DNA from 3 places in the Ornithinibacillus bavariensis genome. Region 2 is predicted to be linked to each of the others. Evidence: predicted binding sites of a transcription regulator. Region 2 holds the regulator's gene; each other region holds the start of a gene.
What was found. The regulator LexA, encoded in region 2, represses DNA repair genes until DNA is damaged. The targets are predictions, from matches to a motif close to CGAACATATGTTCG.
Positions count from the first base shown of each region.

Region 1: HNR27_RS05600 (YhjD family protein) is a predicted target of LexA. The motif match lies at 2,877-2,890, and genes of this name have one in related genera.
Region 3: uvrB (excinuclease ABC subunit UvrB) is a predicted target of LexA. The motif match lies at 7,328-7,341, and genes of this name have one in related genera.

Region 1 is NZ_JBNPWZ010000002.1:341,551-352,219, forward strand. Features, by position in the region: gene HNR27_RS05580 (MBL fold metallo-hydrolase) at 1-522, shown strand, start outside; gene lplA (lipoate--protein ligase) at 600-1,595, shown strand; gene HNR27_RS05590 (hypothetical protein) at 1,722-1,877, shown strand; gene HNR27_RS05595 (competence protein ComK) at 1,997-2,521, shown strand; gene HNR27_RS05600 (YhjD family protein) at 2,469-2,858, opposite strand; gene HNR27_RS05605 (TVP38/TMEM64 family protein) at 3,140-3,796, shown strand; gene addB (helicase-exonuclease AddAB subunit AddB) at 3,872-7,375, shown strand; gene addA (helicase-exonuclease AddAB subunit AddA) at 7,368-10,669, shown strand, end outside.
Region 2 is NZ_JBNPWZ010000008.1:34,953-45,621, forward strand. Features, by position in the region: gene HNR27_RS13555 (MerR family transcriptional regulator) at 32-430, shown strand; gene glnA (type I glutamate--ammonia ligase) at 476-1,807, shown strand; gene HNR27_RS13565 (PH domain-containing protein) at 2,147-2,521, shown strand; gene lexA (transcriptional repressor LexA) at 2,745-3,368, opposite strand; gene HNR27_RS13575 (YneB family resolvase-like protein) at 3,639-4,298, shown strand; gene HNR27_RS13580 (DUF896 domain-containing protein) at 4,400-4,636, shown strand; gene tkt (transketolase) at 4,746-6,746, shown strand; gene sirA (sporulation inhibitor of replication protein SirA) at 7,029-7,481, shown strand; gene HNR27_RS13595 (YneF family protein) at 7,534-7,755, shown strand; gene HNR27_RS13600 (YHYH domain-containing protein) at 8,111-8,458, shown strand; gene HNR27_RS13605 (FliH/SctL family protein) at 8,398-9,216, shown strand; gene HNR27_RS13610 (hypothetical protein) at 9,231-9,392, shown strand; gene HNR27_RS13615 (cytochrome c biogenesis CcdA family protein) at 9,679-10,383, shown strand; gene HNR27_RS13620 (Na(+)/H(+) antiporter subunit B) at 10,437-10,669, shown strand, end outside.
Region 3 is NZ_JBNPWZ010000001.1:589,321-599,989, forward strand. Features, by position in the region: gene HNR27_RS02705 (murein hydrolase activator EnvC family protein) at 1-610, shown strand, start outside; gene HNR27_RS02710 (S41 family peptidase) at 867-2,330, shown strand; gene HNR27_RS02715 (hypothetical protein) at 2,708-2,986, opposite strand; gene HNR27_RS02720 (PDZ domain-containing protein) at 3,313-4,488, shown strand; gene HNR27_RS02725 (YkoP family protein) at 4,685-5,224, shown strand; gene HNR27_RS02730 (metallophosphoesterase) at 5,235-6,056, opposite strand; gene HNR27_RS02735 (MGDG synthase family glycosyltransferase) at 6,087-7,238, shown strand; gene uvrB (excinuclease ABC subunit UvrB) at 7,408-9,393, shown strand; gene uvrA (excinuclease ABC subunit UvrA) at 9,401-10,669, shown strand, end outside.

The sequences.
Region 1 (10,669 bases), on a different contig from region 2:
TTGCAATATGGTAGGCTTGTAAAATCGCTTGTCCGTAATCAGAAAGATATCTTACCTATTTATGGACATACCGAAGATAAAGATGCTTTTGCCAAATTAACACATGACTATACAAAGGGCATTGCATATGATCCAACCGGCTCAATAGACATCGGACCATTTTCAATTACTTTTTTGAAAACAAAGCATCCTGTTCCATGCTATGGAATGCGGATAACCGATGGAGAGAAATCTATTGTTTATACAGCAGATACTAGCTACCAGAATGAATGGATTCCATTTTGTAAAGATGCTGATCTGTTAGTCGCAGATAGCAATTTCTATGCTGACCAAGATGGTTCAGGAGCGGGGCATATGACATGTGTGGAAGTAGCCTCTATAGCCAAGGAAGCAAAGGTGAAAGAGCTTATTTTGAGTCATTTACCACAGTACGGTAATCATCAAGATTTAGTACAGCAGGCATCAGCCATTTTTAGTGGGAAAATTCGTTTAGCAGCAGAGGGAGTTACCTGGGAGAGTTAAGGGTTAATCTTTGCTTACAATATTCTTTTTCGATAAACTTAATGTAGAAATTAGTGATTATTAGAAGGGGGATTATCATGAAATTTATAGATAACCAAGGTATTACAGATCCAATGATAAATTTAGCAATAGAGGAATACATTTTGCAAAACTTTGGTGAGAAGGATACATACCTACTGTTCTATATTAATAAGCCTTCTATCATTATTGGCAGAAACCAAAATACTATTGAAGAAATTAACACAGAATACGTAGAGAAGAACGGTATTAAAGTAGTTCGTCGTCTTTCGGGTGGTGGAGCAGTTTACCATGATGAACAAAACTTAAACTTTAGTTTCATTACAAAAGATGATGGAGAAAGCTTTCATAACTTTGCAAAGTTCCTAAAGCCAGTTATTGAGGTGTTAAATGAATTGGGTGTTCCCGCAGAGCTTCAAGGACGAAATGATGTCGTTGTAGAAGGGCGTAAAATCTCTGGTAATGCGATGTTCTCAACAAGAGGACGTATGTTCAGTCACGGGACATTGATGCTTGACTCAGAAATTGAAAATGTCGTTAAAGCTTTAAAGGTGAAAAAGGAGAAAATTGAATCCAAAGGAATTAAATCTATCCGAAGCCGTGTTGCTAATATTTCTGAGTTTCTTGAAGAGAACATTTCAATGGAAGAATTTAAAGAGCGTATATTAAAGCATATTTTCCAGGTAGAAGATGTGAGGGATGTTCCACGCTATGAATTAACAGAAGAAGATTGGAATAATATTCACAAAATCTCAGAAGAACGTTACCAAAAATGGGAATGGAATTATGGAAAATCACCTGCCTTTAATGTACAAGCATCTCATAAGTTTCCATCTGGTTTATTGGATGTCCGCCTAGATGTGAACAAAGGTATAATTGAAAACTGTAAGATTTATGGAGACTTCTTTGGTCTTGGAGAAGTAAAAGATCTAGAAAATAAATTAATCGGTGTACGTCATGATAAAAATGCTATTGAAGAAGCATTAAAAGAGATTGATGTAGCACATTATTTAGGTAAAATTACGAAAGAAGACCTCGTTAACTTACTTTATTAATAAAAATATATCCCTAAAGTTAAAACACTTCAAACGTTAGTGTCAGTATCTAACTTTGAAGTGTTTTTAGTATACTTGTATGAAAAAATGGAAAATACTCCATACTTTATTCTAAGGAGGGACGAAATGGTTAGAAAAGAAGATATCCCAGAATTAAATACATTTACGTTTTTAAATCCCGATTTTCTCCTAGCAAAAGAGACATATCACAGGGATTTGAAGCTAGAAAAAGAAGCAGTATATGGAAATATTTCCGAAAATCATGGAAATGAGAAGGAATAAAGCTTTAAAAGTGAATTTTGTTGAAAAATGGCTGTTATATGTATCAATTTAGTGATTTATTTGCTACATTAATACATATAAGCCTCACCCTTTCATATCGAAATGAAAGGATGATTATCATGCTAATAGATGAATTTTACTCCCCGTTACACGAAATTACCCCATGCACCCTTGCAGTTGTTGCAGAAAAAGGTGCAAAAGGAATTGTACATACTGTTGTTCTAGAGGAAGAAGCAGAATATATGGTAGAACAACCTCCTAGCAAACTCATCGATCATGCCTGTAAGTTCTTCGGTTCCAGTCTTAAGGGCAGACAAGACGGGACGCGAGATATTTGTGGAATTACCCATAAGGCCCCAATATCGATTGATCCTTCCAGTGGCATGTATTTCTTCCCGACAACATCTCCAACAAATGCAAAATGCTCATGGATTGCCCATTCCCATATTGAACATGTCAGCCGTGCGACCAATGAAACTACTGAAATTATCTTCAGGAATGGAAAGCGGATTATTTTAGACGCTTCCTATGGATCAGTAATGAATCAAATACATCGAACCGCACAATTTCGTTACTTATTAGACAATCGAATCAGGCATTTGCAGCAACCAAAGACTGTTCCGGGGACAAGGACTTCCACATAATTTCCTGTACTATTTCTTGCACTTTTTTTCGAATAGCTGGGTTAAAGTAATTTCGCTTTTCCTCTTTTCCTTTGCATATAAAAAGGTAGGAAGAAAAGGAATCATTTTTATTTAAAAGCATTACCTTAAGCTTTTTCTTTTCCATTGTAGAACGTAATTGTCGGCGCTCTGTCAAGGCATTGGAATTCATCTTTTCCAAAAGCTGGATATATGGTTCCTTTATTTTAAAGGGACCCTTTTGGATGCTTCCTATATCTTGCTGTATCACGACAATTGCCATCGAGAGAAAAAGAAAGCGAGTAGCTATGTTTAATTCTTCATCTGTCAGATAGCGCATATGTTACCCTCCATTTTAGGAACGTTTGTTCTATTATACGCCAAAATAAGCAAAAAATACACTGAAAAGCAAAAAAATGTGGAGAAACGTTAACGTATGCTAATGTACTATAATAAACAGGAATGTATATTAATTAATTGATTAAGGAAGGGTAGAGGCTTATTTTTTTGTGTTAAAAACGTTTATAAGTGAATGAAACTTGGTTAAAGCTTTTCATAACAGGGAAATTCTATTAAAATAAAGTTAGTACATATAAAGGCCTTGATGAGGAGATTTACTGGATGAATTTGTTTAGTATTATAACAGATTGGCAGAATGCTGCTAGAAATGATGAACTCGATCAGTACATAATGGAATTACTAAAGAATTATGAAAGCTTAGGGCCATTACCCGGAATATTGTTACCATTTATAGAAGCTTTTCTTCCCTTTTTACCGTTAGTTGTATTTGTAATGGCAAATGCTGCAGCTTATGGTTTACTGGAAGGTTTTTTGTTTTCATGGGCAGGTTCTAGTGCAGGTGCTATAATTGTATTCTTGATTGTTAGAAATTTAGGGGACAAAAAAATCTTTGTGAAGATCCGCAAGAATAAACAAGTAAATAGAGTAACAGGCTGGCTAGAAAGACACGGATTTGGACCATTGTTTTTGCTCTTGTGCTTTCCGTTTTCGCCATCCTCTGTTATTAATGTTGTAGCAGGCTTATCGAAAATAAATATGTATCAGTTTATTTTAGCGGTATTGCTTGGTAAATCTGTTATGATATTTTCAATTTCTTATATAGGATCTAGTATTGTATCATTTGCTCAAAATCCAACGAAAACAATTGTAGTAGGAATATGTATTGCGCTTTTCTGGTTAGTAGGTAAATTCATAGAAAAAAAGTTACATTCTAAATCAATGCAAAAAGAAGAAACTACTGACGCTGAGAAAGAATAAATTTAAAATCAAAAACTTCTGTCTTGAACATGTAATTAGTCAGGAGTTTTTTTCATTAGTGAGGAGGGCGTTTAGATGGGGCTCCGATTTATTATAGGTAGGTCAGGAACTGAAAAAAGTAACTATGCATACAAAGAAATAAAAGAAAAATCAATAGGTAACCCCCAGGGTCCGCCGATTTTTTATATTGTTCCAGATCAAATGACCTTTGAACAGGAGTATGCCTTGTTCCGAGACCGAGGATTTCAAGGGAGTATTCGAACACAAGTAACAAGTTTTTCTCGTTTAGCTTGGATAATTTTACAGGAAACGGGAGGTGCTACAAGGAAATTTATTAGCTCTGTAGGAATACAGATGATGCTCCGAAAAATTATTGAGGAAAAAGAAGGGGATTGGCAGGTTTTCCAAAAAGCAGTTGAGAAACAGGGCTTTTTGAATCAGCTTGAGAAAATCATCACGGAATTCAAGCGATATGACATATCTCCAGAGGCTTTACTTGCACAAAGACATTGGATAAATCAATATGCTCATAAGGAGCCAGGGGAGGTTTCTCTAGTACAAAAACTAGATGACCTCCATTTTATCTATGAAAAATTAGGACAAGCATTATCCGGTCAATATGTTGATAGTGAGGATCAATTGAGTCTTTTAGCGGAGAAGATAGAAGAGGCAAAATCTCTAGAAGGTGCGGAAATCTATTTTGACGGATTCCACCGGTTTACACCAAAAGAATTAGTAGTAGTAGAAACACTACTAAAAAAATGTAAGCATGTGACAGTATCATTAACAGTAGACCATGTGGATAGTCCAATTATTTCTGATTTAGATTTATTTCATCAGACAAAGGAAACCTATCAAACCTTAAAGCAAATTGCTGAATTGAATGACATTAAAATAGAGGATCACGTAGTTCTATACCCTGAGGATAGTGGATTTCAGAATAGACCGTATTTCATTCATTTGGAGCGTTATTTTGATGTACGTCCGGCGAGAGCTTTTCATGGTGATGCTCCTATACTCCTTGCAGAAGCAGTACATCCACGTGCGGAAATTGAAGGGGTTGCACAGGAGATATTGCGATTAGTTCGTGAAGAAAATTACCGCTATCGGGATATAGCAGTATTGATCCGTCAAACAGAAACATATCAGGATATTATTTCAACTATTTTTGAGGATTACCATATCCCTGTATTCATTGATGAAAAACGGACGATGTTAAACCATTCCTTGATAGAGTTTATACGTTCTGTATTAGAAGTAGTGGAGGCCAACTGGCGGTATGATGCAGTTTTTCGTATGCTGAAGACGGGATTTATTCCAGCTACTGATAAAGAATATCCTTTAACCAGTGATGCAATTGATGAGCTAGAAAACTATTGCTTAGAATATGGAATTCGGACAAGAAAGCAGTGGCTAAGTAAGGATGATTGGATTTTCCAGCGATTCCGTGGCTTTGAACAAGCAACACAGACAGATATTGAAAAGGAAATGCAAATACGAATCAATCGCTATCGTAAGCAGGTGATACAAGCTCTAGGTAGCTTTGACGAAGCTATTAGAGCCGCAGAAACTATACAGGAAATTTGTTTAGTCCTGTTTACCTTATTAGAGAACATAGGGGTATCAGCAAAACTTGAGGAAATGAGAACCTACTTTGATGAGAGTGGTCAACTAGAAAAGGGACGTGAACAGGAGCAGGTCTGGAATGCCATCATTGATCTATTGGATGAAATGGTGGAGTTGTCAGGAAGTGAAGGGATGTCCTTATCGACCTTCCGTGTTACGCTAGATGCAGGGCTAGAAACGTTAAAGTTTTCCCACGTACCTCCAAGCATCGACCATGTAATTGTTGGAACCATTGACCGTTCGCGAATTAGTGGAATCAAATGCTCATTCTTAGTAGGTGTTAATGAAGGGGTATGGCCATTAAAGCCCCCATCAGATGGAATGATTAACGAGGTGGAGCGTGAATTATTAGCATCGAGCGGAATGAAGCTTGCGGATACAAGTAAAAGACAGCTTTTAGATGACTGGTTCTACATGTATTTAGCCTTTACATCTGCTTCTGATTATTTGTGGGTTAGTTATCCGCTAAGTGATGAGGAAGGAAAAGCGAAAATGCCATCTCAGCTAATCAAACGGATGGAGGATATGTTTCCATCCTGTAAAGAGCATCTTCTATTGCAGGATCCGGATGAGTTATTTGAAGCAGACCGTTTTATTACTACGCCTATTAAAACAAGATCTGCGCTCACAACTCAGCTAGCTAGAAGTAGAAAAGGATACCCTGTAAAGCCTGTATGGTGGCATGTCTTAAATTGGTACATGGAGAATCATAGTAAGTATGATACAACGTACACCATATTACAGAGTTTATATTATGAAAATACACCAACAAACATGGATACAGCAACAGTTGAACAACTATATCCGAGAGAACTAACGGCAAGTGTTTCTCGATTAGAAACTTATTACAGCTGTTCGTATCAGCATTTTGCAAAATATAGTTTAGGGTTAAATGAACGAAGAACATATAAATTAGATGCACCAGATATTGGGAACCTTTTTCATGAGGCATTGAAAATGATTACCGAATGGATACAAGAAGAGGGACGAGATTTTGCCATTTTATCTAAAAAGGATACCGATGCTTATGCAGAACGTGCCGTTACGACTCTTGCTCCAATATTACAGCATCAAATTTTGCATAGTACCAATAGGTATCAATATATTCAATACAAGTTACAGCAGGTAATTGCACGAGCAGCCTATGTCCTCAGTGAACAGGCAAGATTAAGTCATTTTTCACCTGTTGGTTTAGAGCTTGGCTTTGGTTCTAAGCAAGATCGATTAAAGCCTGTAACATTGACATTACCAAACGGATATGAAATTAGGCTTCGCGGTCGGATTGACAGGGTAGATAAAGCAATCAATCAAGAGGATTTATATTTGCGAATCATCGATTATAAATCTAGTGCAAGAGGACTAGACATGGTAGATGTATACTATGGAATTGCTTTACAGATGCTTACTTATCTAGATGTTGTCTTATCCCAATCGGAGAGCTGGTTAGGAAAAAAAGCGACACCAGCTGGTGTACTTTATTTTCATGTACACAATCCGATGATCACAGGTGATTCCCGATTGTCTGATGAAAAATTAGAGGAAGAAATATTTAAGAGTTACAAAATGAAAGGCTTATTGATTAATAACGAAGAAGTTATTCAGATGATGGATACATCTCTGAATACTGGATTTAGTCAAATTATCCCAGCTGGTTTGAAAAAGGACGGAGCATTCCGATCTGACTCTAAAATCGCAAGTAATGAGACATTTCAAGACTTACGGAATCATATTCATGATCTCATGTTACATGCTGGGATTGATATTACGAGTGGAGCTGTTCACTTAAATCCGTATCAAAGAAAGCAAAAGGTAGCTTGTACATTCTGCCCGTTTCTATCTGTATGTCAGTTTGACACCTCCCTTGAAACCAATCATTTTAGAAGATTGTCCGAAATGAAAGAGGATGAGGTATTAGAGAAACTAAGAGAAAAGGAGGGGGATATCAATGGTTAAATGGACAAAAGAACAAGAAGCAGCTATTTATACGGAAGGCAGTGATGTATTAGTTGCAGCAGCGGCAGGTTCAGGTAAAACGGCAGTACTTGTAGAACGAATTATTCAAAAGCTATTAAAAAAAGAAAAACCAGTTGATATTGATTCCCTTCTCGTTGTAACGTTTACAAATGCTGCTGCACAGGAAATGCGAAATCGTGTTGGACTTGCCCTAGAAAAAGCATTAGAACAAGATCCAACATCAGTTCATTTAAAAAAGCAATTATCCCTTTTACAGCGTGCATCGATATCAACACTACATTCCTTTTGCTTAGATATCGTGAAACAATATGCATACTTACTCGACATTGATCCAAGTTTTCGCATTGCAAATGATATGGAAGCAGATCTTATGCAGCAAGATGTTCTCGATGATTTATTTGAGGACTGGTATGGTAAAGAAGGGGATGGCCAGGAGAAATTTTTTCAAGTGGTTGATCGTTTTTCTGGAGATCGAAACGATGTGGATGTAGAAAAGCTAGTTCTATCCCTTTATAATTTTGCAATTCAAAGCCCATGGCCAAATGCATGGCTCGATGAATTAGCTGCAGTTTATCAGATTCCTGAAAATTGGTCAGAGGATCAGTTACCCTGGTTACAAATTATTAAACGGGAACTAAAGGATACGTTTAGCGGTATAGAACAAGAAATGACTCATGCGCTTAAATTAACGAAGGAAAATGACGGCCCATATCAATATACGGAAACGATATTAGCTGATATGGAAATGCTTAAGCAAGCAACTTCTTTATTAGATAAATGGGAAGAGCTTCAAGTATTTATGACAACTAATGATTTTTCTCGACTCTCTACGAAAAAACAAGATTGCAATGAAGATAAAAAAAGTAAAGTGAAAAAGCTGCGTGACAGCTACAAGGCTCGCTGGAACAAGGTGAAAAGTAACTGGTTTAATCGTAATCTTGTATCACATATAGAGGACATGAGGGAATTAGCTCCAGTGGTTAAATCACTTACAGAAATTGTGAAGGATTTCATGGAACGATTTACTTTGGCGAAGCGTGAGAAAGCTGTTGTAGACTTTTCAGATTTAGAGCATTTATGTTTGCAACTATTAATCGAAGGAGAGCCATCTACGATAGATGCGCCAAAGCCATCGAATGTAGCAAAAAATTTGCAGAAACAATTTAGTGAACTATTAATAGATGAGTATCAGGATACAAACTTAGTACAAGAAACTATTTTAACTTTGATAAGTGATCAGGTAGGATCTGGAAACATGTTTATGGTAGGCGATGTAAAACAGAGCATCTACCGCTTTAGACATGCAGAGCCATCTCTTTTTATCGAGAAGTATAAACGTTTTGCTATGGAAGGTAGCTCAAGGACTCGAATTGATTTGGCTAGTAATTTTAGAAGCCGTGAACTTGTATTGATAGGTGCTAATTATATTTTTAGACAGATACTCGATGAGAATCTTGGAGAAATAAACTATGACCAGGATGCAGAGTTAATTTACGCTAATAAAATGTATGACAATTTGCCATTGGCAGAACCAAATCCAGAGCTTATTATAATTGACAGAGAGATGCCTGAAGAAATTATGCAGGAAGATGAGGATGCAGAGGAAAATTATCAGGATCTAGAGTATGCTCAGCTTGAGGCGAGGGTATATGCGAAGAAGATAAAGCAATGGATTGGAACGCAAGGTAAAGCACCTCTTCAGGTTGTAGATAAAGCAACGGAAAAGCTCCGGGATGTACAATATCGAGATATTGTTATTCTCTTACGTTCCATGACATGGGCACCTACAATTGTCGATGAGCTAAAAAAACAAGGAATTCCTGTTTATGCAGAGCTTTCAACTGGATATTTTGAAGCAATCGAAGTGAAGATTATGATGAATCTTTTAAAGGTTATTGATAATCCTAGACAGGATATTCCACTTGCTTCTGTTCTGAAATCACCAATTGTTGGGCTAAACGAAAATGAACTAGCTAAGGTACGACTAGCAGACAGACGCAATTCGTATTACGCGGCTGTAGAGAAGTATCTTCAAGAGAACGAGGATCCAATATCGATAAAATTAGTTCGTTTTACAGAACTGCTCGATCAATTCCGACTTGCTTCAAGACAAGGAGCATTGTCGGAATTGATTTGGCAAATTTATCGTGAGACAGGATATTATGACTTTGTTGGGGGAATGCCTGGTGGTAGACAACGGCAGGCAAATCTAAGAGCATTATATGACCGTGCAAGAGGCTATGAGAATACTTCCTTCAGAGGATTATTTCGCTTCCTTCGTTTTATAGAGAGAATGGAGGAAAAGGGAGATGATCTTGGAGCAGCAAGGGCATTAAGTGAACAGGAAGATGTCGTTCGGATTATGACGATTCATAAAAGTAAGGGACTAGAATTCCCGGTTGTTATTGTTGGGGCAATGGATAAGCAATTTAATATGCAAGACTTAAGACAAAATTATTTGTTGCACAAAGACCTAGGATTTGCTTCAAAATACATTGATCCCGCGAAAAGAATAACATACCCAACCTTGTTCTACCATGCGTTAAAAGAAGAAAAAAGGCGAGAGCTACTTGCCGAAGAAATGCGTGTACTCTATGTAGCATTAACAAGGGCAAGAGAAAAGCTTGTTATGGTTGGAAATGTTGCCTCCTTTACAAAGAAACAGGAAAAATGGGAGTCCATTATGGAGCATTCAGAGTGGATACTTCCAGCTCATTTTCGTATCCGTTCAACCTCTTATCTAGATTGGGTTGGCCCTGCACTCATGCGACATCACCAAACAGAGGTTTTACGTACAGAGGAAGTGTTGGATGCTGTATTAGAAGAAATTCGTGTTGATCCATCTGAATGGGAAATTACAATTCTTCATGGAAGTGAACTAACGAATTATGAAGAGGAATTAGTGGAGGAAGACGTAAAGTTAAAAGAAAGAATTAACATGTGGCAACCGGTAGAATTAGATAGTTCAACCATGGATCACTTTGTTAATGAACGATTGTCTTACCAATACCCTTATACAGAAGCAGCACAGTCAAGAGCAAAGCAAAGTGTCACAGAGATTAAGCGCCAGCGACAAATAAAGGATGAGTATAGTGCAACTCAAATACTACAACCATTTCAGACACCTATAGTAAGAAAACCATTATTTTTGCAAAAGGAAAAGACACTTTCCGCCGCTGAAAAAGGTACAGCAATGCATACGGTAATGCAGCATCTTCCCTTTAAAAGAAAGATGTCTAAAGAGGAAGTTTTTGAATTTGTAGAAAAGCTAGT
Region 2 (10,669 bases):
TAATTTTGAATGTTAAAGGGAGGTCTTAGTCATGAATGATAAGGATCGTCGTTCCATGCCTCTATTTGCGATTGGAATTGTTATGAAGCTAACGGAATTAACCGCTAGACAAATTCGTTATTATGAAGAGCATGGGCTAGTTACTCCAGAAAGAACTTCTGGAAATCAACGATTGTTTTCATTTAATGATGTTGATCGTCTTCTTGAGATTAAAAACTACTTGGATAAGGGTTTGAACCTTGCAGGAATTAAGCTTTTACTTACAGGCGAAGAAGAGAGAGAAGAAAAGCAAGAAGTGAGTAATAAGCAACCCAAACTATCTGAACGTGAGCTAAGAGAAATCTTGAGAAGAGAAATTAATGATGCTGGAAGATTCGGAAGAGCAAGCCTCCGCCAAGGAGAATTAGCACGTTTTTTTACGCAACGCTAAGGAATGGTGCGTAGGTACAGCTCTAAAAATGTAGGAGGAGATTTTATGAGCTACACACGAAAAGAAATTGAGCAAAAAATTAAAGACGAGAATGTTAGATTTATTCGCCTCCAATTTACTGATATGTTAGGGACGATTAAAAATGTAGAAATACCTCTGAGTCAACTACAGAAGGCACTTGATAACAAAATGATGTTTGATGGTTCATCCATTGAAGGATTTGTTCGAATTGAAGAATCAGATATGTATTTATATCCTGACTTGGATACCTTTGTTATCTTCCCGTGGACATCTGAAAAAGGGAAGGTTGCACGTTTTATTTGTGATATTTACAATCCAGATGGAACACCTTTTGAAGGTTGTCCAAGATATAACCTTAAACGCAACCTTAAGAAAATGGCTGAGCTAGGTTATGATGCGTTTAATATTGGAACAGAACCGGAATTCTTTTTGTTTAAATTGGATGAGAATGGTGATCCTTCGCTAGAACTGAATGACCATGGTGGTTATTTTGATCTTGCACCAACAGACTTAGGAGAAAATTGCCGTCGTGACATCGTATTAGAATTAGAAGAGATGGGCTTTGAAATTGAAGCATCACACCATGAGGTGGCTCCCGGCCAACATGAAATCGATTTTAAATATTCCGATGCAGTTAAGCACGCGGATGATATCCAAACCTTTAAGCTAGTTGTTAAGACAATCGCTAGAAAGCATAATCTTCATGCTACATTTATGCCAAAGCCTCTATTTGGCGTGAATGGTTCAGGCATGCATGTAAATATGTCCCTATTTAAAGATGGTGAGAATACGTTTTTTGATCCGAAAGGAAAACTACAGCTTAGTGATACAGCTTATCAATTTATAGCAGGAATCATGAAGCATGCAACTAGCTTTACCGCTGTTACTAATCCGACCGTTAATTCCTATAAACGACTAGTACCTGGTTACGAGGCACCTAGTTATGTGGCTTGGTCAGCGATGAATAGAAGTCCATTATTACGTATTCCGAATTCCCGTGGCCTAAGTACTCGTGTTGAGGTTCGTAGTGTCGATCCATCTGCAAACCCATATCTTGCACTATCTGTGTTGCTTGCTGCAGGACTTGATGGAATTGAGAACAAACTAACTCCTCCGCCAGCAGTAGACCGAAATATATATGTAATGACGAAAGAAGAACGCTTGGAAAATCATATTGAAGATTTACCATCTACACTAATGAATGCATTAACAGAGCTTAAAAAGAATGCTGTTATCGTAGATGCTATGGGTGAACACCTGTTTGAGCATTTTATTGAAGCGAAGGAAATTGAGTGGAATATGTTTAGAACAACCGTTCATCCTTGGGAAAGAGAACAATACTTAACAATGTATTAAGCTTGATATATCAATGTTTTTGTCTGGGGTGGTAGGTGATTTTGGGTCGACTGTATGCTAATTACCCCTATTTCACCCCCAAAGTTAGAAAAAATATTATTTTAAAATACTGTCCTTATAGTCTTTAAATAGGGCAGTATTTTTTTGTTCTGTTTTTAGTAGTACGCTGGAATAAACGTCTGAACAGATGTTCCCATAGTTGGGATAAAGTTCGTTTATGTCAAAACTAGTAATTTTATTTATAGTCGAAATAAGATATTATAATAATGAGTAATATTGTAATAATTTTGTTATTTTTTCTAGGCTTAAGGGAGTTATTAATTAAAAGGAGTGGTAAGTGTGAGCGAGGAAAAAACTTTGCTAGAGTTTGAGACTGATTATTTTGGAATCAAAGGGAATAAAGAAGGAGTACTTAAAATTCCGAAAGAGCATTACACTTTAACTAACGAGCGAATACTGATTAGGAAACAGGGCGTGATGACTAAAACCTTAAATGATATCGAATTATTCAAAGTAAAAGATATATCTGTCAATCAGACATTGACAGATAAAGTGAGAAACGTAGGTGACATTATAGTTATTAGTGCTAATGAATCCAACCGTCGGATTACCTTGAAAAAGGTCAAAAATCCGCATGAAGTTAAAGAAGAAATAAGAAGTGCAGCTAAAGCAGCTACTGAAAAAGCTGGAATATCGTACAAATATGATTTATAGGGGCATCCGTTCAGGGAGTGCCTTTTTCCGTTTTATATGTTTTATTTTCTATTTTCTAACTGTAGAAGACTAGGTCCTATAATTCAAATGTTGTTCCGCTTTAGGCGAATTCATTACCTCTTTGCATTTAAAAGAAAAATTATAAGTAGAGTTAAATTAATAACCAGCAAAGTTCAAAAAATCCGATAAGCTAATTAGCTTATCGGATTTTCAATTCAATGTTCTAATGAATATGACGGTATAATCCAACAACCTTGCCTAGAATGGATACATTATTATAAATTAATGGTTCCATTGTTGCATTTTCAGGTTGTAAGCGCACATGATCTTTTTCTTTAAAGAAGCGTTTGACAGTAGCTTCATTGTCCTCTGTCATCGCTACGACAATATCGCCATTCTGCGCTGTATTTTGTTGTTTGACAATAACCATGTCCCCATCTAATATACCTGCTTCAATCATACTTTCTCCATCAATAACTAAAACAAATAGGTTTTCATCAGGTCCAGCAGTTGAACTTGGGATTGGAACATATTCTTCTATGTTTTCCACAGCGGTAATCGGTATTCCCGCTGTTACTTTTCCAATAACCGGTGCATAACGAGCTTCATCTTTTGGAATAGTACTTTCCTCTTCTAAATCTAGTATTTCAATCGCCCGTGGCTTTGTAGGGTCTCTACGAATATATCCTTTACTCTCTAAACGCGATAGATGGCCGTGAACAGTGGAACTGGAGGCAAGTCCCACAGCTTCTGCTATCTCTCGAACAGATGGCGGGTATCCCTTTAATCTAACTTGATCTTTTATGTAATCTAATATCGCCTGTTGCCTTTTTGACATTTTTGTCATCTATTAAACACCTCGCTCATATTATTTATTAATGCTAGTTTATCATCTATCAAATTAAAACGCAAACATTCGTTCGAGAAAAGTGTTGACAAGAGCGTATGTTCTGCTATAATAAATTTAGCGAACAAAGGTTCTTATACGATAGGAAAGGGTGATGAAGAGATGTTTGGAAAAGTTAACAAGACAGATTTGTTTTATATTGCTGCTTTTGCTGTGACATTAGGATTCTTATACCTTTCACTAATTAGTGCATAATGGGAGTTTTTAAATTTGAGAGCTATTATATACTGCCGAGTAAGTACAGAAAAGAAATCACAGGAAACCTCACTAAAACGACAAAAAGAAGAGCTTTATGATTTAGCGGAACGTTATCACTTCGAAGTAGTCAAATGTATAGAGGAACAAGCAAGTGGATTCGAAATCGAACGGGAAGGCATTTTTGAATTGCTGCAGGATTTTGAAGCTGGTCGTGCGGATTGTCTATTGATTCAAGATGAAACAAGACTTGGAAGAGGAAACACGAAGATTGCATTATTTCATCAATTATTAAAGCATAATATTTCTATTTATACAGCCATACATGAAGGGAAACTTGAAATCGCAGAAGCAGACTCCATGATTTTGCAAATTGTTGGAATTGTTGAAGAGTATCAACGGAAAATACATAATGCTAAAATTAAACGGGGAATGAAAAGGGCTGTTGCCAATGGATATAATCCTACTAAAAATCTTTCCAATCACCAATTTGCACCAGGAAGAGAAAGGAAGGAAGTGCCGATTGAAGAAATAGTTCGACTCCGTGAGAAGGAATTGACCTTTAGCGAGATTGCCGCAACATTAAGAGGGTTAGGGTATGAGGTTTCAAAGGCAACCGTACATAGAAGATATCAGGAGTATCAATTAATTGATTCCGACAAAACGAACAGGTAATATTTAAGCAAGGACAGATCAATGTTCTTGCTTTTTCTATGTGAATTCTGACCCGTGTTGGGTTTCTGTTTTAGCAGGAAAGATGAAGGAGGAAATTTATTTTGTTATCAAAGGAAAAACTTTTAAGGATAAATGAACTTGCAAAAAAGGCAAAGAGTGAAGAAGGTTTAACAGAGAAAGAAAAGGTGGAGCAAGAGAAGCTTCGTGGAGAATATTTGAAGAATGTGCGTAGCTCCTTTAAAAACCAATTAAAAACCTTAACAGTTATTGATCCCACTGGAAATGATGTAACACCTCAAAAGTTACGTGATATGCAAGAAAGAAATAGAAATCACTAAGCGTGGAGAATATATGAACGATTATAGTATTACTTGTTTACCAACCATTTTCAGTATAAGATAAACATGGTTTAAAAATAAATCGATTGCAAGAGAAAGGAGCTACATCATGGTAAATAATGTTGAACAATTATCGATTAACACAATCCGTACATTGGCTATTGATGCCATAGAAAAAGCTAATTCGGGGCATCCAGGTCTACCAATGGGAGCTGCACCAATGACGTATACACTTTGGACGGACTTTATGAATCACAATCCCAAAAATTCAAAATGGTTTAATAGGGATCGATTTGTATTATCAGCAGGTCATGGTTCTATGCTATTATATGGAATGCTTCATCTTTCGGGGTATGATGTTACGATAGAGGATATTAAGGAGTTTCGTCAATGGGGCTCAAGAACGCCAGGTCATCCCGAGGTACACCATACAGATGGTGTAGAGGCTACCACTGGTCCACTTGGGCAGGGTATTGCGATGTCTGTTGGTATGGCATTAGCTGAGGCTCATTTAGCAGCAAAATATAATAGGGACAATCTGAACATTGTAGATCACTATACATATGCTTTAATTAGTGATGGGGATTTAATGGAAGGAATTTCCCATGAAGCTGCATCTCTTGCAGGTCATTTAAAATTAGGTAAGCTAATTGCATTATATGATTCGAATGATATTTCTTTAGACGGAGAATTAAACCGGGCATTTTCTGACAATACTGAGGAGCGCTTTAAGGCTTACGGCTGGCAGGTTATTCGAGTGGAAGATGGTAATGATATTACTCAAATCCGCTCAGCTATTAAAGCAGCAAAAGAAAATACAGAACAGCCTACATTAATTGAAATTAAAACGGTTATTGGGTATGGTTCACCAAATAAATCCGCATCAGCTGCTTCCCATGGTTCACCACTTGGAAAGGATGAAGTAGTTTTAACGAAAGAATTCTATCAATGGGGACATGATGATTTTCATGTACCTGAGGAAGTATATGCAGACTTCAAAGAAAAAATTGTGGTAAAGGGTGAACAGCTAGAGGAGGAATGGAACCGATTATTTGCTGCTTATAAGGAAAAGTATCCGCAAGAAGCAAGAGAATTTGAGCTAGCAATGAAAGGTGAGCTTCCTGAAGGTTGGTTAAACAATTTACCTGTATATGAACCTGGGAAATCTATAGCAACACGTTCTTCATCTGGAGAAGTGCTAAATGCTATTGCTACAGCTGTACCGTATTTCTTAGGAGGTAGTGCTGACTTAGCAGGTTCTAATAAAACTACCATCAAAGATGAGGATGATCTTTCAAGAAATAATTATGCTGGAAGAAATATATGGTTTGGTGTGCGTGAGCATGCCATGGGTGCTGCACTTAATGGAATGGCGTTACATGGTGGCTTGAAGGTATTCGGAGGAACGTTCTTTGTATTTAGTGATTATTTACGTCCGGCTATCCGTTTGTCAGCTATTATGAAAATGCCTGTAACGTATGTGTTTACTCACGACTCCATTGCAGTAGGTGAAGACGGACCAACACATGAGCCGATTGAACAGCTTGCTTCGCTTCGTGCATTACCAAACCTATCTGTTATTAGACCTGCAGATGGTAATGAAACACAGGCAGCGTGGAGATTAGCGGTTGAATCAACGGATCGGCCAACTATTTTGGTTTTAACAAGACAGGATTTACCTACACTTGTGGGTACGAAGGAAAAAGCATATGAAGGTGTTAAGCGTGGAGCTTATATATTAAGTGATGCTGAGAAGGATACACCAGACGCAATATTAATCGCTTCTGGCTCTGAGGTTCAACTTGCTGTTGAGGCACAAAAAGAACTTCGTAAAGATAATATTGATGTTCGTGTTGTAAGTATGGCATCTTGGGATCTATTTGATGCACAGGATGAAAGCTATAAAGAAACAGTTCTTCCAAAATCTGTAAAAGATAGAGTCGCTATAGAGATGGGTTCACCTCTCGGATGGGAACGCTATGTTGGACTAGACGGGAAGGTAATGGGAATTGATACGTTTGGAGCTTCAGCAAATGGTGAGAAGCTGATAGAAGAATATGGATTCACTGTTGATAATGTTGTTAAACAAGTAAAATCATTATCTAAATAAACAGAATGTAGTAAACATAAAAATGCCAATTAATTTTTCTCCGAATTAATTGGCATTTTTATGTTTACTCATAAGGAAAGAATATTTTTGCACTGTATTCAATGCATTGCAAGTTAAAGTTAATACCCGGTCCAGATTGAAAAAAGAAGTTTCAGTATTTAGTACGGTAAAAGAGGCAAGCTATTTCCTTTTCGACAAAACTAGTGCGAAATCCTTACAGGATATGACACTATTTTTAATAGACTACGTATATTATAGTAGAAAAGGGAAGGGGTTGTTGAAATGAAAGAGTATATGGTTTATTTGATCAAAGAAGAATTTGCCATACATTATTACTATAAAAGTGATATTTTATATCGTTTTTTACAGGAATATCATGATGAACAATCTCGAAATGACTTAAGGATGCAATTTAATTTTATTACTAAAGGCTTCCCAAAAGAATCGTTAACGTCACAGTTAATCAGACAACCTAAGAACACTTTATATAAGGAAAAAAGAAGTGAATTTGTTGAACTAGGTAATAGGCATTACTATATTGCTTTACATATTTATGAAAAACATATAAAATTTCGTTGTGAAACATTACAGGATGCTGAGGAATTATTATTCGCTACCTTACGACGGATCTATCCATATATTTTTATCGTGGATAATCATTATGAAAATTATGGTTGGATCTCGCCTGTAAGGACAAGTTCTGTGTATAATAATGATGAGGTATTGTATTCTTAGAACTGTTTTACTATACTGGATAAGAGACAACACGAAGGAGGAAAATGGAAAGATGGGCACAATTTGGGTTGTACTAATTGCTTTAGCAGCTTTAATAGCCGGTGTTGCTCTTGGATTTTTTATTGCAAGAAAGTATATGATGAGTTACTTGAAAAAGAATCCACCTATCAATGAGCAAATGCTTCGTACGCTAATGATGCAAATGGGCCAAAAGCCTTCGCAGAAGAAAATCAATCAAATGATGCGTGCAATGAATAATCAAATGGATAAATAGACGTTGATATATCAATGTATTTAGCAACTTTGTAATCAAGTAGGTTACTGAAAAATGTTGTCGGCTTGATTTTTCTTTGCAATAATACACATAATTTGGTTAATTTTTCTCAAAAACCACTTTTTCTGTTTAAGAATAATGCAGAAAAAGTGGTTTTTTCATGTTTATAAAGGATCTTTGGTTAATATTTCTCAATTATAGGGGAGTTTTTGTTTTTGTTAAAGAGAAGAAAACAACTATAAAATGTATATTTTCGATTTGATAAGCAAAATCAAATAATATTTTGGTTTCGTGACAAAATATTGCAAAATATATGATAAAATGTACATAAAATGAGTATTTAAGGGGGAGAAGTGTGAAGAAAGCTTGTTTTTCGTTAATCATTATTCTTCTGTTGATTCCGTTTCAAAGCATTGTTGAAGCTCATTCAGGAAGAACGGATAGTAGGGGTGGACATAACTGTTCCGAAAAATCGAAAGCCAAAGGACTTTGTTCAGGATACCATTATCATAATGGTGGAGGGGGTTCATCATCAGGCAGTAGTTCATCATCAAATGGTAGTTCACCCTCAGGAGTAATTCATCATCGGGCGGTAGTACATCAAAAGGAACAAGAACATCAGAACCGACTGGACCTTCTAAAATGGAAATTGCTGCTCAAGAGAAATCTGAAGGTAAAGAAGCTGGGTATGCAGCAGGCTTGACTGATGGATACAATAATACCAAGGAAAATGAAACTGTTATTACTGGTTCTAATGCATATCAAGAGGGTTACTCTACTGGTTATCAACAAGGATTTGAAGAAGGTAAAAAGAAATTAGTCTCTGAAAGAGAAAACGCCTATAAGGCAGGTTATGATGCAGCTAAGGAAGATTTAAATGCTGTTGTACCAGCCAATTATTCAGAGAATGATTTAGTTCACTCCTCCTATAAAGAGGGATATGAAAAGGCAACTGCTGAGATTGATGCAGCAAGAAAAGAGGAATATTACAATATTGGTTATGAAGATGGAAAAAAAGATGAAAACAACGAACCAAACGATATAAAAAATATTTATGTAGATTCATATAAAAAAGGTTACAAAAAGGGGCAACAAGAACTAGAAGAAAAATATATAAAACTAGGATATGAAGCTACTTTTACTATATTAGAATACAAAGAACCTAAATTAGAGAAAGAAAAATACATTATTTGGTACAAAAAGGGTTTTGATTCAAATGAAGAAGTAGAAGAAATTAAAAAAGAGGCATATGAATTGGGTTTGAATGGTGGAGCGTATGAACTTCCAATTGAATATAAAGAATCTGAGTTATTATTCAGTCACTATTATGAAATTGGTAAACATGAATACGAAAAGGAACAAAGAAAAAACACTCTAAAAGCTACTGGTGGAATAGGTGTAATTGTTTTAAGTTGGTTAGCTAGGAGGTTCTATGTAGCAAGGAAAACAATCATAAATTAAAGGTGAGGACGAAAATGGGGATATACAGAACAGTTTGTCATAAGGTGGAAGATGTCTTTATTAAAATGATGACGCACAACCAAAATTCTGATGAGGTTAAACAAAAGGTTGTAGCTTTTAGGAATCAAAAGGAAAATGAGAGACAAAGAAATAAGCTAGAGAACAGTAAATATTAGATAACAAATGGATGAAATTAGGAGAGTAAACCATATAAATAAACTAAATAGAAATACAAGTCTAGGAATTCAAAAAGGACAATACATGGATAAATAGTATTGTACAGGAATCATGAATTACTATACTTATGAATACATTGCACAAACACCCCGTACTATGGAGTATGGGGTGTTTTTTTAAGATTATCTAATCTTGATTTGTTTTGCTAATTGTCATATTCCTGTCATTGGTAATCGTTTTCTTTCTGCTATAATAGGATGAAAGAATGTAATCAGGAGGCATACTATGTCAGAAATTAATATTTTTCTTGCATTTGGTGCAGGATTTCTTTCTTTTATTTCACCATGTGTATTACCACTATATCCGGCCTTCCTATCATACATAACCGGTATGAGTGTTAGTGAAATAAAAGAAGAAAATACCATGTTAAATCGAAAAAGTCTATTGCATACAATCTGTTTTTTAATAGGCTTTTCTAGTATCTTTATTGTTTTTGGATTTTTTACCTCAGCCTTGTCACAGTTTCTAATTGCATACCAGGATATAATAAGACAGGTTGGGGCATTATTAATCATATTCTTTGGACTTGTAATAGTTGGTATATTTAATTTTAAATTTTTAATGAAGGATAAGAAAATAACATTTAAGAATCGTCCATCAGGATACTTAGGATCTACTTTAATTGGACTTGCTTTTTCATTAGGTTGGACTCCATGTACTGGCCCAATCTTAGGCGTGGTCTTTACTTTAACCGCAACAGAACCAAGTAAAGGTATGGTGATGATGATTGCCTATATCCTTGGTTTTTCAATTCCATTCCTTGTCTTATCCTTCTTTATTGGGAAGCTAGGGTGGATTAAACGAAATAGCCAAAAATTAGTTAAAATAGGTGGCTATATTATGATAGCTTTAGGTATTGCGCTGTTTTTTGATTGGATGACTAAACTTACTGCTTTTCTAGCGGGCTGGTTCGGTTTCTATGGATTTTAATACCAAATTATATTATGATAGTATCAAATAGATAGATAAAAGGAAGTGAATTCATGGATAAACCTAATAATTTAATATTGCAAACCGCTACAGCTTTAATCGCTTTTCTTCTATTAGGGTTTTCCATCTATTTGTTTATGGCAGGTCACAATTCCCCAGGTGGTGGATTTGTTGGAGGGCTCGTAACTTCAGCTGCTATTGTATTACTATACATGGCATATGGGATCAAATTCGTAGAAAAGATAATACCGATAAATTTCCGTATGTTGATACCGATTGGCCTTTT
Region 3 (10,669 bases), on a different contig from region 2:
GACCTTGCTAGCAAAGCTTGAAAAGGAACATCAGCATTTGGAAGAGTATATGTTCACTTTAGAGGATGAGCAAGCTATGCTACGTGCACAGCAGCAGGCTGTTGCCAAGGCAAAAGAGGTTGCAAAACAAAAACTAGACCAATTATCAAATAGTAGTGGCAACAACGGGAACGCTGGAGGTACTAGTAGTACAGGATTCATTTGGCCAGCAGCAGGGTATCGTGCATCTAACTATGGTTGGCGAGTAGATCCAATTAATAATTCGAAGAGCTTCCATTTAGGTGTTGATATCTCAGGACCTGTTGGAACACCAATTGTTGCAGCAACTAATGGTGTTGCAGTACGTGGAAATTTATCAAGTACATATGGTAACCATATATTAATTGTTACGACAATTAATGGCGTCGATTATACTACACTATATGCCCATATGAGTGGGTTTGCAGTTGCTGATGGTACAGTAGTCAAACAAGGTCAGTTAATTGGTTATATGGGTGCTACTGGAAGAGTAACAGGACCTCACCTACATTTTGAAGTACATAAAGGTGGTTGGAATGGTTTTTATCCACCTAACTCAAATGTTGTTAATCCGTTAGATTATTTACCATAAAGATTAAATGAATGGAGCAAAGGTATTGCAAGTACAAGCAATTCCTTTGCTCCTCCTATTTTTGGGGGCTTTCAAAAAAATGAAAAGAGAAAAAATTTGGCGTAAGTAAGAATTTTTCGTTATGATAATAGAATAGTGTATACACATTTTATAGAAGACCAAAAGAGTAAATAGATTTTCGATGAAGGTGATTTCATTAATTTCACTTGGGTTTTAAAGCGTTTCAGACACATATTAATAACATTGGGGTGATCGCATGAGATTAAATAAAATACATATTGTGCTCATATTAGTCGGTGCACTTGTACTTGGATTTGTAGGGGCCTATGTAGGAGTACTTATAGCAAATCCAGATCAAGCAGAACAGAAGATAGAGGATAGCTCTTCTAAAGAGAAGGTGGATTCTACTGATCAGAGCGCAAATTTACCTGCAGAATGGTCGAAGGTTGCACAAGCATACAACTTAATAAAAGAAAATTATTTAGAGGGTGCAGATGAACAACAACTAATGACAGGTGCAATTGAAGGAATGCTCTCGACCTTAGAAGATCCATACAGTACTTACATGGATGTCGAAACGATGAAACAGTTTAATGAGCAAATTGAGTCCTCTTTTGAAGGCATCGGAGCAGAAGTAAGTATGGTTAATGGCGTAGTTACAATTGTCTCCCCAATAAAAGATTCTCCAGCAGAAAAAGCGGGATTACGACCAAACGATCAAGTATTAAAGGTAGATGGTAAATCACTTGAGGGGCTTGATTTAAATCAAGCCGTTTCGAAAATACGTGGTAAAAAAGGCACAGAGGTTGTCGTTACTATTTTAAGAGGTGGTTCAAGCGAGCCATTTGATGTAACAATTGTACGAGATACTATTCCAATTGAAACGGTTTATTCTAAAATGGAAACAATTAATGGAAAGAAGACAGGTATAATTGAAGTTACAAATTTTGCAGAGACGACATCGAAGGATTTTAATACACAATTAAAAGCTTTAGAAGATGATGGTATGGAAGGGTTAATCATTGATGTTCGAGGTAATCCAGGTGGTTTATTAAGCTCTGTAGAAGAGATTTTATCGAATTTCATTCCGAAAGATGTACCATATGTTCAAATAGAGGATCAAGAAGGGAATAAAACGCCTTATTATTCAGACTTGAAAAAGAAAAAATCATACCCAATTAGTGTGTTAATTAATGAGGGCAGTGCATCTGCATCGGAAATTTTAGCAGTAGCGATGAAAGAGGTTGGTTATGATATAGTTGGTATGAATAGCTTTGGTAAAGGTACCGTTCAGCAAACAGTACCACTAGGAGATGGAAGTACTCTTAAGCTTACCTTCTTTAAATGGTTATCACCCGAAGGAAATTGGATTCATAAAAAAGGTGTCGAGCCAACTGTTAAAGTAAAGGAACCAGAATATTATTATACAAACCCGGTACAAATAGAAGAGCCACTTGCATATGATGAGTCAGATGTTAAAATCAAAAATATACAACTGATGTTAAATGGTCTTGGATATAAGACAGATAGAAAAGATGGCTATTTCAGTAAATCTACGGAAGAAGCTGTTAAGGAATTTCAAAAGAAAAATAATCTGAAGGTTACAGGTACTGTGGACAAAGAAACCGGCGGATTAATAGAAGCAAAAGTAATTGAAAAAATCCGCAACGGAGAAGACGACCTCCAACTAGAAAAAGCACAACAAGAGTTGTATAAATAATACTTATTGACAAGAGATTGACCCAGGGGGGTCAGTCTCTTTTTAAAACTAAGTTACTTGATAACTAAGTTCGAGAGTAATATCAATAGACTATGGTAGTATTGCTTCCCGAAAACCTGCGCCGCAAACAAAAACGGTAACCAAAGGCTGTTTTACAGCCCGAAAACCTGCACCGCGATCAAAAACGGTAACCAAAAGCTGTTTTACCGCCCGAAAACATGCACAGCAATCAAAAACGGTAACCAAAAGCTCGTATTAGCTCCCGAAAACGTGTATTACTGGCAAAAACGGTAATCAAAATCTGTTTTAGCTCCCGAAAACCTGTGTTACTGGCAAAAACGGTAAGCAAAATCTGTTTTAGCTCCCGAAAACCTGTGTTACTGGCAAAAACGGTGACCAAAATCTGGTATTGGCTCCCGAAAACCTGTGCCACTGGCAAAAACGGTAACCAAAATCTGTTTTGCCACCCGAAAACCTGCACCGCGATCAAAAACGGTAACCAAAAGCTGTTTTACCGCCCTAAAACATGCACAGCAAACAAAAACGGTAACCAAAAGCTCGTATTGCTCCCAAAAACCTGTGCCGCGAACAAAAACGGTAACCAAAGGCTGTTTTACCGCCCGAAAACATATGCCGCAAACAAAAACGGTAACCAAAAGCTCGTATTGCTCCCGAAAACCTGCACCGCAAACAAAAACGGTAACGAAAAGCTGTTTTACCTCCCCAAAATAAGCGCCACGAACAATATCAATAGCCTAAAATCAGTTTTAAACCAATATATCACTTACAAACTTAAATTGTAATCATAAATGAAAATCCAATAGAAAAAAAACTCGGCTGGCAACTCATTTTTTAACGATTCTCTATACAAACAAGTATCTCGTACGAAATCTTTTCCAAAAAAGCAGGAAAAAATTCGACAAATGGAGAATATATAGGGTTATAATTAGGTTTAGGTATGTACATCGGAAGGTGATTAGCTATGTTACAGGAGTGGTTAATAGAAATAGGAAAAGGGATTGGTAAATTATTTGTAAATCCACTATTCTATTGGGCAATTATTTTTATAATTTTGTCGGGGATAAAGCGTATTAAAGAAGAGCGAAAGTACTTTGGTACGAAGGTATTTGATATACTTTTTGAATGGAAGGATACATGGAGTTTCTCAATTTTAATAGGGATTGTATACTCCATTCTTATTGTCGGTTTTGGTATGGTTTTTACATATGAAACGATTCTCATATTGAGTGTAGTAATGATATTACTTAGCCTATCTTTTCGATTTTCATTCCTTTCCCCAAGTTATACGATAGGGATAACCTATGTTGTTTTACTTATTATATCTAGTTATCCAGAGTATTTTCGTTTCTTACAGATGGATGGAGAGGTTAATTTTATCGGACTGGCTATTTTAGGAGGGTTATTCTTATTTGTAGAGGCCCATTTTATCAATAGGGTTAAACGAAATGGTACGTTTCCAACACTTGTAAAGGGAAAGCGTGGAGGCTGGGTTGGTAAGCATTTTATCAAGAAAACAGCTATAATACCCGTATTTTTATTAGTTCCAACCGGACTCATTGAACCATTTGCCTCCTACTGGCCATATCTTTCATTCGGAGATGAGCATTATGCTCTAATTCTTTTTCCATTCTTACTTGGAATAGAGCATGGTATAAGAGGTGGGCTCCCACATAAGGTTGCACAAAAGTTATCCATGTCTATGCTGGGCTTGGCAATGGTTGTCTTCGGAATTGCAGTAGGCAGTATCTTTATCCCAGCGTTATCCAGCGTTTCAATTATGGTAGCTATTGTAGGAAGAGAATGGATTAATTATCGAGAACGTGTGAAGGATCTTCAGAAAAGTCCCTTTTTCAACCATACGAATGATGGTTTAAGGGTCCTTGGAATTATTCCAGGCTCACCAGCAGACCGATTAAACATATTGATAGGTGAAACAATATCGAAAGTGAATGGTATAAAAATTCAAAGTGAAGAAGAGCTCTACGAAGCTTTACAGCAAACTGGTTCATTTTTCAAAATGGAGCTATTTGATTTGGATGGAGAAATTCGCTTTGTTCAAAGTGCTATGTATGAAGGCGATCATCATGAATTAGGGCTGATTTTTGCTGGAGAACCTTATCGAAAACTTAATAAGTAGGTAGAATTCTTAAAATCCGTTCCACATTCATTGTGGTACGGATTTTTTAGTAAAGTGAAATATAGCTTTCCTTCCTATAAAACTTATTAAGCTTAAGGATAGATAAGATTTTAAATTGTGTACTCCTCTAGTCATAATTTATTGTTTTTCACACAAACTAAATATGTAAATTTTTACAGGAAGGATAATCGTATGAATGAAAAGCTATTTATTAGGGGTTTGGCGTGTATTAGATCCTGTTTATTATTCATTAACAAGACTAAGATATGTTATGGATGAAGAACAGAGACGCACCTTGTTTCGCGTGCGGTTAACAAAATACAAAGGGAGAAGTACAATTCTACAGGATGGCACAGTTATTTATAAAGATGACCTATTGATTAAGATTCATCTACATAACGTCAAAATAATGAATGAACTTTATGCGGTTACTAGTGATACGAAAAGAGCTGTGTATATTTATCACATGGTGAAAAAAGCACTTCCCATGCTCGCGGAGTACGTAAATAATCATCAACGAGCAAATGAAATTAAAGGCATCATTGGAATTACAACTTTACACAAGGGTTCAGCAAGGCTCGGTTTTGATAATGTAAACATTTCAAACGCATTGTATCGCAATTATAAAAGACTAACATTTTCACCGATAAATTATCTTGCTAGCTCATCCCTTCATCAAGAGCCAGTCTATTTATTTATGTCAAAGGATGAGCTAATCAGTAGATATGGATTATGAAAAAGAGGGACTAAATTGCAATTTCATGAAAGGTGATTTCTGGACGGCTACCAACTCGAATATTAATTCCTGTTTGGCCCAATCCTTCACTAATGTAAAATGGGGAATCATTATGCATCTGCATGCCTTTAATCATGTTAAGGCGAGGCAGCTTACCCATTTTAGCAAGATGATAGGCCTTTGGATACCGAATTTGACCTCCGTGGAAATGACCTGCTAACAAATAATCAAACGGATAGTTATCCATTTCTAATACTAAATTTGGGTCATGGGTTAAAACAAGATTTATACCTTCTTGGATACTTTGATAAGACTTTTTTAGGTCACTACGATTAGTACTGTAATCATCCACTCCAATAATATTAATGAGCTGTTTATTGATTTCAATCGTTAAACTCGAATTTTGCATCACATGACAGCCATATCGAGTTAAGCATTGAATAAGCTTCTGTAAATTGTATTGATTTAGTACATAGTCATGGTTACCGAGAACAGCATAAATACCGTGTTTTGGCTTTATTTGTTGTAGGACCTTTAAATAAGCATCGAGCTTAGGGATGGAACGTTTTCGATCGAGAAAATCACCTGTTAATGCAATGATGTCAGGTTTTTCATACTGAAGTTTTTCTGCCAGTTCATTAGCAGTTATAGAGATATTCTCTAAATGCAAATCGGATAAATGTAGGATAGATAGATAAGAATGGTTGGATGAATGCTTGGTAGATAATTGGATTTTATTGAGCTTTATGTCCTTTGTATTCTGATTAGCTTTATATAAGAAAATACTCAAAAGTATAAATAGCAATATTAGCAAAGAAATAATATATATCATTGGTAATCCTCCTTCGAGAAGGATTATAACATGTTAAAGTTCTTTGTGGCATTGGTAATTGAAGGGATTGAAAATATGGAAATTAGGCAAAAAGAAAATGCTCTATTCCTACCATTTCTAAAGCTTCCTACTGGTCACCATCATGTGGCAGATGCTGTCATGAAGGAATTACAAAATACCTTTCAAACGCTGAATTGTGAAAAGGTAGATATACTCTCTTATAGTTACGGACCAATAGAGAGACTTGTTTCTACAGCTTATATAAGCTGGATTAAGATAATGCCAAAAGCTTATGATAAATTGTATCAGTATCTTGCAGTTAACAACCAAACGAACCGTTCAAGACAATTAGTCTATGAAGTATTGTTTACTTCATTTTTTAAGAGGTTAATGGAAAAAAATCAGCCTAGAATTCTTTTTTGCACCCATTCCCTCCCCTCCAATCTAGCAAGTGTCTTAAAGCAAAAAAATCAACTGCAAGCGACTACTGTAAATGTATATACCGATTTCTTTGTTAACCGTGTTTGGGGAATATCAGGGATTGATTATCACTTAGTACCCTCTATAAGGATGAAGAATTTTTTACTAGAACTAGGTGTTGATGAATCAACTATTTACGTTACTGGTATTCCTATCCATCCTATTTTTAAGAAAACAAGCCAATGTCTTTCAAGGAATAAACGGTTAACTGTTCTGATAACAGGAGGAAGTCTTGGAATGGGTGCAATTGAGAAGCTAATTCCTACGAAACCAACGATTCACTATATCGTTCTATGTGGGAAAAATGAGAAACTGTATCAAAGATTACAGCAAAAAAATGATCCTTTGATTACCCCAATAAATTATATCGAAAATAAAGAAAAAATGAATGGAATTTATGATCAAGTAGATGCCGTTGTTACAAAGCCAGGTGGGGTGACAGTTAGTGAGTGTTTGATGAAGCGTAAACCTATTTTCACTTGCTCCGCGCTACCAGGCCAGGAAAAGGTGAATGAGCTTGAATTAAAAGAATTAGGAGTAATCTATCCAATTAATATAGGATTAGGAAATGTCGAATCACATATTAAAGATTTCTTTCAAAATAAGGAAGCAAAAACGTTGTATGAGGAAGCTGTAAATGTTTTTCATCGTCATCTAGATAAAAAATCTTTACCAGAAATATTGCAGGAAATTTGCCTGTAGTCAAGATTTCAACTGCTAACCGTATTGGCAGTTGTTTTTGTGTTTAAAAGATTGGATAAAATAATAGTAAGAATATAATGCAAAATAATCGAATGTTAGTTCGTATTTATGTTAAAATAGATTTATTCTGTGATAAACTAATAAAAGATTTAGGAACGGAGGCGAAGGTATGGAGAATAACAAGTTTGAATTAGTTTCAAAATATGAACCACGTGGGGATCAACCGCGAGCAATTGATGAGTTGGTAGAACGGATATTAGCTGGACAACGTCATCAAACATTATTAGGGGCGACTGGAACAGGTAAGACATTTACTGTCTCCAATGTGGTAAAAGAAATAAATAGACCTACATTAGTTATTGCCCATAATAAGACACTAGCTGGACAATTATATAGTGAATTTAAAGAGTTTTTTCCAAACAATGCGGTAGAGTATTTTGTCAGCTACTATGATTATTATCAACCAGAAGCATACGTTCCTTCTACAGATACGTTTATTGAAAAAGATGCAAGTATAAATGATGAGATTGATAAGCTTCGTCACTCTGCAACGTCTTCGCTCTTTGAACGAAATGATGTATTGATTGTGGCAAGCGTATCCTGTATATATGGATTAGGTTCTCCTGAGGAATATAGAAGCCAGGTATTATCGCTTCGAATGGGAATGGAGAAGGACCGAAATCAGCTTCTGCGAGAATTAGTTGATATTCAATATGCACGGAATGATATTGACTTTCAACGTGGAACATTTCGTGTACGTGGAGACTCTGTTGAAATTATCCCAGCTTCTCATGAAGAGCATTGTATTCGCGTTGAATTTTTTGGAGATGAGATAGATCGAATACGAGAAGTTGATGCATTAACAGGGGAAATTATCGGTGACCGTGACCATGTGGCAATTTTTCCGGCATCTCACTTCGTTACTCGTGAAGCGAAGTTGAAGCTAGCTATCGCTAATATTGAAAAAGAACTAGAAGAGCGATTAAAGGAACTACGTAGTCAAAATAAATTATTAGAAGCACAGCGCTTAGAACAACGTACAAATTACGATTTGGAAATGATGCGTGAGATGGGATTTTGTTCAGGAATTGAAAATTACTCTAGACATCTAACCCTAAGAGAAGCTGGTGCAACACCTTATACACTATTGGATTACTTTCCAAAAGACTTTCTCGTCGTAATAGATGAGTCCCATGTTACGTTACCACAGATACGTGGAATGTATAATGGTGACCAAGCTAGAAAACAGGTTTTAGTGGATCATGGGTTCCGCTTACCATCTGCTTTAGATAATAGACCTTTAAAGTTTGAGGAGTTTGAATCAAAGGTTCATCAAATCATATTTGTTTCGGCAACTCCTGGACCATACGAATTGGAACATACACCAGTCATGACAGAGCAAATTATACGTCCTACTGGATTATTAGATCCAAAGGTCGAGGTGCGACCAATCGAAGGACAGATTGATGATTTGATTGGAGAAATAAATAAGCGGACAGAGCGAAATGAACGTGTACTGATTACGACATTAACGAAAAAGATGTCAGAGGATTTAACTGACTATTTAAAGGACATTGGGATTAAAGTTGCATATTTACATTCTGAAATTAAAACGCTAGAAAGAATTGAAGTTATTCGTGATTTGCGGATAGGGAAATATGATGTATTAGTTGGAATTAACCTACTACGTGAAGGCTTAGACATTCCTGAAGTATCTCTAGTAGCTATATTGGATGCTGACAAGGAAGGTTTCCTTCGTTCAGAACGTTCGTTAATCCAGACAATGGGACGTGCAGCACGTAATGAGAACGGTCAGGTAATTATGTATGCAGATAAGATAACCGATTCCATGCAACGTGCCATCGAAGAGACAGAGCGTCGTCGTGAAAAACAAATGGCATACAATGAGGAACATCATATCACTCCTAAAACAATTAAGAAGGATGTCCGTGATGTTATTCGAGCAACATCAGTGGCAGAGGAACAACCAGAATTGGAAAGCAAGACAAAGAGCTATTCAAAATTAACCAAAAAAGAACGGGAAAACGTAATCGAAAACATGGAAAAAGAAATGCGAGAAGCTGCCAAAGCGCTTGACTTCGAGAGAGCTGCTGAGCTTCGTGATATCGTGTTTGAACTTAAGGCGGAAGGATGACCAATGTATGGCTGAGAAAATGATTACTGTAAAAGGTGCAAGAGCACATAATTTAAAGAATATTAATGTATCCATTCCAAAGAATAAACTAGTAGTTATAACTGGTTTGTCTGGATCGGGAAAATCATCATTAGCTTTCGATACAATCTATGCCGAGGGACAAAGGCGTTATGTCGAGTCCTTATCTGCATATGCCCGCCAGTTCTTGGGGCAAATGGATAAACCAGATGTCGATACGATAGAAGGGCTATCACCGGCCATTGCCATTGATCAGAAAACAACTAGCAGAAATCCCCGCTCCACAGTTGGTACCGTTACGGAAATTTATGATTATCTTAGATTGCTATATTCAAGAATTGGTCACCCAACCTGCCCAAAGCATGGTATTGAAATCTCTTCCCAGACAGTTCAACAGATGGTAGACCGAATTATGGAATACCCTGAAAGGACAAAAATGCAAATCCTAGCACCAGTAATATCTGGACGTAAGGGGGAGCATGTGAAAGTAATAGAGAAGCTTAAGAAGGAAGGCTATGTCCGAATTCGCGTGGATAAAGAAATGCGAGAGGTTACAGAAGAAATTAAGCTTGATAAAAATAAAAAACACTCCATTGAAGTAGTTATTGACCGTGTGGTAGTAAAACCTGACATCGAGGCAAGATTAAGTGATTCGATTGAAACCGCATTGAATCTTGGTGAAGGAAAAATAATCGTTGACGTAATGGGGGAAGAGGAACTGGTCTTTAGTGAAAATCACGCTTGTCCTATTTGTGGATTCTCCATTGGTGATCTGGAGCCAAGATTATTCTCCTTCAATAGTCCATTTGGCGCTTGTCCTAGTTGCGATGGTTTAGGTACAAATTTAGTTGTCGATTTAGATCTAGTTATTCCAGATTGGACGAAGACCTTAAATGAGCATGCGATTGCTGCTTGGGAACCAATAAGTTCACAGTATTATCCACAGCTATTAAAAAGTGTATGCGATCATTATAAAATTGACATGGATATCCCAGTGAAGGATATTCCGAAAGAGCAAATGGATAAGATTTTATATGGAAGTGGTAAGGAAAAAATTCATTTTTATTATGAAAGTGAATTTGGCAATGTCCGAAATAGCATGATAGAGTTTGAGGGTGTACTAAATAATATTGCACGCCGTTACAAGGAATCTTCATCAGATTATGTTCGGGAAAGTCTAGAAAAATATATGATGCAGAAAGACTGTCCAACCTGTAAAGGAAATCGCTTGAAGGAAGAAGCACTAGCAGTATTAATA